DNA from 2 places in the Paenibacillus sp. NPDC093718 genome. Region 1 is predicted to be linked to the other one. Evidence: a T-box and tRNA genes for the amino acid it is inferred to sense, from the RefSeq annotation. Region 1 holds a T-box; the other holds one or more tRNA genes.

The links. A T-box is a leader RNA that pairs with one kind of tRNA and senses whether it is charged. The one in region 1 lies ahead of ACQKPA_RS18190 (valine--tRNA ligase), so its partner is inferred to be a tRNA-Val.
Region 2: it has a tRNA-Val gene. The T-box ahead of ACQKPA_RS18190 (valine--tRNA ligase) is inferred to sense a tRNA for this amino acid. The anticodon was not compared.

The regions. Positions count from the first base shown of each region.
Region 1 is NZ_JBNNUS010000005.1:540,846-545,034, forward strand. Features, by position in the region: gene ACQKPA_RS18185 (LysM peptidoglycan-binding domain-containing protein) at 1-849, shown strand, start outside; T-box leader at 1,097-1,396, shown strand; gene ACQKPA_RS18190 (valine--tRNA ligase) at 1,508-4,177, shown strand; gene ACQKPA_RS18195 (bifunctional folylpolyglutamate synthase/dihydrofolate synthase) at 4,186-4,189, shown strand, end outside.
Region 2 is NZ_JBNNUS010000006.1:179,029-183,217, reverse strand. Features, by position in the region: gene ACQKPA_RS19185 (DUF3892 domain-containing protein) at 25-258, shown strand; gene ACQKPA_RS19180 (GNAT family N-acetyltransferase) at 349-792, opposite strand; gene ACQKPA_RS19175 (hypothetical protein) at 1,146-1,409, opposite strand; tRNA gene ACQKPA_RS19170 (tRNA-Val) at 1,545-1,617, shown strand; gene ACQKPA_RS19165 (hypothetical protein) at 1,784-1,990, opposite strand; gene ACQKPA_RS19160 (cyclic lactone autoinducer peptide) at 2,242-2,382, opposite strand; gene ACQKPA_RS19155 (accessory gene regulator ArgB-like protein) at 2,360-2,905, opposite strand; gene ACQKPA_RS19150 (hypothetical protein) at 2,912-3,523, opposite strand.

The DNA of each region.
Region 1 (4,189 bases):
GACGCTAACTCGACTTCGCCTTCTTACTTCAACGAGGCTCAGACCAGAGCCCAAGAGCCCGGGTCGGATGCACGCACACAGCAGTATCTGGCATCCTGGGCGCAGTATGAGAACCAAACACGGGATTCACAGGACTCAGACAGCACCATTAGCATCTCCAGTGCGCCTGAAGCCCGGGATACGGTCGAATATGCCTTACATAATGAGACGGAAGCTCAGGCAGCTGAGTCGTCGATTCCAAGTGTATGGCAATTCGAACGGGCTTCGGTCCAGCCCGAGCCGGAGCAAGAAGATCCGGCAGCCGGTTTCCCTGGTGTCATTGAGCGTAAGGGTGAAGAAGTTGAAGCCGTTCCGGTTCTGGAATCAGTGGAAACGGAGGAAGCCCAGCCTGTTTTCGCTGAGGAAGCAGTACCTTCGGAGGATATGGATGATATAACGGAAGAGGTTTCCATTAAAGCCGAAGAGGTTCCGACCAAGCCGGAGTTAAAGGTGGCCTTCAACACGAAGAACAGCAGCACAAACAGCGCATCGGGCGTAGGCTTCTCTTCGTTGCTTCAATCGAGCAGAACGGTTCAGGATCAGGATCAAGCCGCTCGGGACGAGGAAGAAGAGACGGAGGAATTGGTTGACTCCGCAACGGCCGAGGACGTGGAGTGGAAGAGTCTGTTCCTGGGTAACCGCCGTGAGGAAACGCCTTTCCGCAAGGTCCGGATGTGCATTGTGCAGCGTGAAGAGACACTCGACGTGATTGCCGAGCGTTATCAACTGACGCCGCGAGAGCTTTTGTTATATAACCGCATGTCCGAGCAGAATGTGGAAGAAGGCCAGGTATTATACATTCCGCAGTAATCGGCGGAGGTCAATCGCATAAGAACAAGCAGGTCAAGGTAGGATATCCTTGGCCTGTTTTTTGTTTGGCAGGGAATCGGTTAGGAGAAGAGGGAATGGACGAGCTGAGGCTTCTTTTTATAACGTATAAGATTTATTTGGATCGACAGGTATGATGTCTAAACCGTTCGGAAACACTCGAAATATTGACTATATGCAACAACCACGGTATATTTGAATAGAATATGTACAGGTATTTCAATAAGCTAGAACAACGTTGAACGGGAAGAGTAGGAAGGTATGGCCTTCAGAGAGCGGAATTGCTACCAAGCGCTGTGAGATTCCGCAGGAACCAGCTTGCCGAAGTCGCCCCGGAGTTGCGGACTTGAGATAGAGTAGGGATCGATCGCTACCCTGGTTAGAGTTCGCCGGCCGCAGCCGTTATCTGCGTAAAGTGTCGTGCTTGATCGCAGGCCTTTCATGTTCTTCATGGGAGGACACGATTCATGAATTATTATAAGCACGAAACAAAGGTGGTACCGCGAGAGAACAGTCTTTCGTCCTTTGAGGACGAAGGGCTTTTTTTGTTTCACGCAAACATGGATATCCATGGCCACGCCCGGAGGCTAAAACGTTTCGGGTTGGCAAAACTGATTAACAGTATCGGAGGTACGAAAATATGGATCAAAAACAAAACCAATCACAGTTAGACATGCCGACGACGTATGATCCGAAGGCAGCCGAACAAAAATGGTATCCGTACTGGAAGGAAGGCGGCTTCTTTGAAGCTGGCAAACGACCGGACGCGGAGCCGTATACGATTGTTATTCCTCCACCAAACGTTACGGGAATGCTTCATATCGGCCATGCCCTTGACTTTACGCTGCAGGACATCCTGATTCGCGTAAAGCGGATGCAGGGCTATGATGCGCTGTGGCTGCCGGGCTCTGACCATGCGGGCATCGCCACGCAAACCAAGGTTGAGCAGAAGCTTCGCGAAGAAGGCGTTACCCGCTACGATCTGGGACGTGATAAATTTCTGGAGAAAGTGTGGGAATGGAAGGATCTGTATGCGAATACGATCCGTGACCAATGGTCCAAGATCGGCCTGTCCCTCGATTACTCCAGAGAGCGTTTCACGCTCGACGAGGGGTTGTCGGAAGCGGTTCGGGAAGTATTCGTCAAGCTCTATGATAAGGGGCTCATATATCGCGGCAAACGCATCATCAACTGGGACCCGGCTGCTCGCACGGCTTTGTCCGATATCGAAGTGGAGTACAAAGAGGTCAACGGCCATTTGTACCACTTGCAATACCCGCTGAAAGACGGCAGCGGCTCCATTACCGTAGCAACCACCCGTCCGGAGACCATGCTCGGCGATACGGCGGTAGCCGTTCATCCGGAAGATGAGCGCTATAAAGACATGATCGGCAAGACATTGGTCCTGCCTATTGTCGGCCGCGAGATCCCGGTTATTGCCGATGAGTACGTGGAGAAGGATTTCGGCAGCGGAGCGGTTAAAATTACGCCGGCCCATGATCCGAATGACTTCGAAATGGGTCTGAGACATGATCTGCCGCAAATCACCGTGATGGACGAATCCGGAACGATGAATGAATTTGCCGGCAAGTACCAGGGCCTTGACCGCGCAGAATGCCGCAAGCAGATCGTCAGCGACATGAAGGAATCGGGCGTATTGCTTCGCATCGAAGACCATGTCCATCAGGTTGGTCATAGCGAAAGATCCGGTGCGGTGGTCGAGCCTTACCTGTCCACGCAGTGGTTCGTTAAGATGCAGCCGCTTGCGGAAGCAGCCGTTACTGCGCAGAAATCCGGCAAGGGCGTAAACTTCGTGCCTGACCGGTTCGAGCGAACCTACCTGCATTGGATGGAGAATGTGCGCGATTGGTGCATCTCTCGTCAATTGTGGTGGGGCCACCGGATTCCGGCGTGGTATTCCGAATCCACGGGCGAAGTGGTTGTTGCCATGAATGAAGAGGAAGCGCGCGCGAAGCTTGGCAAGGACGATCTGAGACAGGATGAGGATGTGCTGGATACCTGGTTCAGCTCCGCATTGTGGCCGTTCTCAACCATGGGCTGGCCGAATCTGGACAGCGAGGATTTCAAACGTTATTATCCGACAAGCGTTCTCGTAACGGGTTATGATATTATTCCGTTCTGGGTTTCGCGGATGATTTTCCAAGGGCTTGAATTTACGGATCAAATGCCGTTCAAAGATACGCTTATCCATGGTCTGGTTCGGGATAGCGAAGGCCGCAAGATGTCCAAGTCGCTCGGCAACGGCATCGATCCGCTCGAGGTTATTGAACAGTATGGCGCAGATGCCATGCGTTATATGATATCGACCGGCAGTACGCCGGGTCAGGATCTTCGATTCCGCTGGGAACGTGTGGAGCAAGCGCGTAACTTCGCGAACAAGATCTGGAATGCGTCACGTTTTGCGCTCATGAACCTGGAGGGCTTCACGGCGGCGGATATCGACATTTCGGGAGAGCTGGGAACGGCCGACCGTTGGATTTTGCATCGTCTGAACGAAACTTCCCGCGATATTACGCGTCTAATTGATGCCTACGAATTTGGCGAAACCGGTCGACTGCTCTACAATTTCATCTGGGATGATCTGTGTGACTGGTATATTGAATTTGCTAAGCTGTCCCTGTATGGCGAGGATCAAGCGGCCAAGAAAAAGACGCAGTCGGTGCTTGCCTATGTGCTGGACCGCACGATGCGCTTGATCCACCCGTTCATGCCGTTCATCTCCGAAGAGATCTGGCAGCATTTGCCGCATGAAGGCGAGACGGTGATGTTGGCTTCATGGCCGACCTATGACGAGGCATTTGAGAATGCGGAAGCCGTTACCGAAATGAACCTGCTGATGGATGTCATCCGTGCTGTACGTAACATCCGGGCGGAAGTAAACGTACCGATGAGCAAAAAAGTGGAACTCCAGTTGAAGCCGGTAAGCGAGCAAATTGCCAGCATTATCGATCGCAATGCGGATTATATTCGCCGCTTCTGCAACACGTCGGAGTATCAATCCTCCCTTGCGCTTGAGGCGCCGGATAAGGCGATGACCGCCGTGGTAACAGGTGTTGAAATGTATCTGCCGCTTGCCGGGTTGATCGATATCGCTCAGGAGATCACGCGTCTGGAGAAGGAAATTCAGCATTTGAACAGCGAAGTCGAGCGTGTGGAGAAGAAGCTGAACAATCCTGGTTTCGTATCGAAAGCACCCGAAAAGGTGATTGAAGAAGAACGGGCGAAGCTTGCGGATTACTCGGACAAACGCAGTAAAGTGATTGCGCGCATCGAAGAATTGAGAGGCTAAAGGGCAAGATGA
Region 2 (4,189 bases), on a different contig from region 1:
CACTAATACCGGGAGGCGATTCATATGGATAATACACAACAAGAAGTCGTAGGCGTCCGTAAAAACGGAGATGGCGACATCATCGAACTTAAGCTGGATAACGGCAGTGTCGTTGACTACAAGACAGCACAACAAATGGCCAAGAATAAAGAAATCAAAAACCTGAACGTATTCCGTGGACGTGACGGTGACGAACATCTTCGCTCCAATGCGGATGGCGATCCCAGCAACAACCTGGACAATTTGCCAAACTTTTAATTTCATGACTAAAAAGACCTCGAGTCTATACTCGAGGTCTTTTCTTTTTAAACAGTAAAGGATCATTAGCACCTTAATATGGTAAGAAGCCTACAGTTCCTTTTTCATACGAACGTGGGGAATGCCAGCATCATCAAACGGCTCGTCCGAAATCGTTTCATACCCCAGCTTGCGATAAAATGCCTCCGCTTGCACCTGCGCATCCAGCACGGAATACTGCAGTTTCAATTCACGCGCCTGCGCTTCCAATGCCATCATCAGCACGCGGCCAATCCCTTTGGAACGGAAGGGCTTACGAACCGCAATTCGCTGCATTTTGGCGGAATCTTTATTGTAATAGATGATACGTCCGGTTGCCGCGTACTGTCCCTCCGATTTGATCAGGACATGAAAAGCATCGGATTCCAGACGATCGTAATCATCAATCTCCAGGTCAATCGGCACCTTCTGTTCAAGGACGAAGACATCCTTCCGGATATCCAGCGCCTGCTGCAATTGCTCTTCGGTTGATACATTTATGATTTCTGCTGCCATTTCAACACCTCTTTATGTAGAATCAATTCCTAGTGATATCGCAGATCGAGATATTATACAAAATAATCGTTTTCCTGTATAGTATAAGCTAACGTTTTTTTGAAAGGAGCATGGCCTTTATGGGCATGGGAACCACGATATTTTGGGCTGTTATCATCTCAGCCATTATCATCTACCCTATCTTTTGGGCGATTAAAAAAGGTTATTCCCGCAAATGGGATGAGGAATAACATCGGCCGTTTGACAGCAAACCGCCAGCCTGCCAGCCGACGGTTTGCTCTGCTCATTGTTAGAGGCAAAGGATACAGACATTTTCTAAGACCGATCTGTTACGGATTTATTGCTGGATCCCTTTATGGTTGGAGATCACGTAATGTGTCCACCGAATCCATCGGCGGTACCGGCTCCAGTGCCCCGCTTCCCTGCTTGGAATACACGTCCTGATCTACAGAGCGGCCGTAAACATCGAGCATTACAGGCGCTGCTGATCCATGGAGCGGCTCCAGCTGCACCGACGTTCTCTCCGGGATACTGCAACCGCTGCCTAGTACAGTTACCCCCAGCAACGAGAGCACAAGTCCGGCTCGTTTGAAATGATGGGTTTTCCCACCTGCCATGCCATTCACGCTCCTCCACTGGCAAAATCATGCTGTATTTAGTCTGAACCGGAATGTGATTTTTTATAACGAGAAAACCATTGACAGTCGCATTATCTGCTGGTAATATATGAATTACCTTTTTAAATATTTCATGATCTGTTAGCTCAGCTGGGAGAGCACTATCTTGACAGGGTAGGGGTCAGTGGTTCGAGCCCACTACAGATCATAACCGAGAGTCCTTGATGCCATTGGCGTCAAGGTTTTTTTCTTTTTCCCTTCTTTAGATTAGCTAGCTGAATTTCACCGATAGGGGACGAATTGGGGGGACAAAATCGGGACATGGATGCGAAACGCCATTGTTGATCAAAATTCGGAGCCATTTTCGTTCCAGATTAGGATGCATACGTCCTCCTTCCTTTCTCGGGTCTCCAGGACAGAATATTATGTTCATTAAACACTCGAGGTTTTCCCGTCTCCAGACACGTTGCCCGAATGCGCTGATCCCGAATACTGTGAATCTGTATTTTTCGTTGGGTGATGTTCCCTTTCCGGTCTTCATAAATGATTTCTATAATTTGCTCCAGGTACTTCTCAAACATAATGCAATCACCTCAGACTAGAACGTTTGTTTGTATTATATGCGAACATTCGTTCTTCTAACAATGTCAATTTTACCCTGACTTCACTTGATAAAAGGAGAAAGCAGTATTCCTGGTAATCATAACTACAGTTTAATAAGCCTTAAAATACTATGTTGATGTTGACCTTAAGATAAAAAAAGAAAAATCCGGCACCTAGTAGGGACCGGAAACCAATTAACAGAATAAAACGTATTCATATTTTAGAAAGGTTATTTCAAAAGCTCTTCAGGTGTATCACCACTATACACAAATACAGGACTTGCAGAATTAACAAAGAATACAGCTACCAACGTAAGAGCAGATGCAATAAATGAAAATAAGCTTTGCTTAGATTTGTTGATTACCGACACTAGTCTCACCTCCCTTCAAATGAATTAGACTTAGTGCCTGGATAAAAAATACTAAGGATAAGGTTGGTGACTGAATGAAAAAGTTTACCCCAACAATAATACAGCTGATTAGACGAAGTTTAGGATAATGTTTTCTTGGTATTCTTGATTGCTTGGCAATTTTACTGGGGGCAAATAAAACTACTAGCAACAAACTTAGGATGTTGATAATTTGTGTAGGCAGTTCTCCTAAATCAACAAAAGAAGCTGCAGTAAACAAAGTTGTAGTAATAGCAATACAACCAGCGCCAGTCTTAACGTGGATTCCTCCTGAGAACTGTCTTAGCAGTGCAAAACCTATCAAACCTATAGTAGCCTGCTTCATGTGTCCAGTATAAATTGATATTAATAAAGTAAACGTAACAATAAATAATATATTTAATAGAATGGCAATAGCATGCTTTAAAACACCAACAGATGAAGGGTGTTCAGGTACTTGTCGTTTAATGCCTTCCGATATCCAAAGGGCGGCTCTTTCAATCATTAATTGTCACTCCTTTGTTTGGATCGCATAGAATAAGAAAATACCAAAAGTTATACCAAAAAAGAGAAGAAGAAGCCATAACCGATTAAGATAAAATAATATCGCCAATAATATCAAAACAACTACGATGAGGGAGATTAGTAAGATGTGTTCAAATCTAATACGCAACTTTTCGAGATCATATGTAAAACCTATTGCATACTTATACATAATCCAAGAAATAAGTAAACCCGTTACTGATGATAATAGCTGAAGTACATAGCCATCTACTTCATGGTTGTGCGTGGCTTCTATTGAGCCATACAAAGTTAGCATGTAAAAGACCTGAATTAATGCATAAAACATATAACCAAGTATGGTGCAGATAGCCGACCAGATGACTGGGATCTTAATAATGGCTGAGAATAAGAAAACGAAGATTAGCACGGTAATAAGAGGGGCTAGAAAATCCAATTGAAGTTCGTTGCGCATGATGAAACTTTGTAAGTTGGCAAGGATCATGACAATCAACGCCTGCCATATGTACTCTGTCGTCTTGAATCTAAGCAATGTCATGATTAGTGAATAAATCGCCAGTGTTTCAAATGTTGAAAACACCATAAACCAAATAACTTCCATTCAAAGATTTCCTCCCTAGCACCATAAGAAATGGTTAAAATGTGTACTACGCCACTTCCCGATTTATCCTGATTACACTGATGGTTATAACGTCCATAAATAAACGGTATACCGACAGACCCTCAGTTTCTATCGAGTCGTCTAATGATGCATGTTCTTGAGGTCAATTCCGATGGCGCCTGCCACTTCTTATATGTCTGGAAACTGTGATGGAAAATGCAAAAACATTAACGTCGTTTATGTCTCCGACTTGGCCCAAAAATTCTAAAAAAGAACAACTTAGAACTTTATACGCCAAAACGAATTTAATCACTGCAACGTTCAATCCATATACCAAACGAAAATCAAGCATTAGTTATCAAGAATCCACGACCTTGCGAAAATGACTAAGCCAGAATAAACTCAGTTTCTACTATATTAACATCCTGACATCATCTAAGTTGATTATATAAGGCCCGGAAGGCATAACAACAGGTAATTAAATACATAAGTGGGGGAATCCATCATGGATCTATGAAGTGAAGGATGAAATAGGAAGTTAATTTGCTACACCGCTATTATATACGAACTTACGTTCTCGTTCAACCGTTTACAATCTAAAAATGAAAGAAGAGGTATCCCAATCTCGGGTGCCCTTCCCTTCCACCAATCCTTAAAAGATAGGTA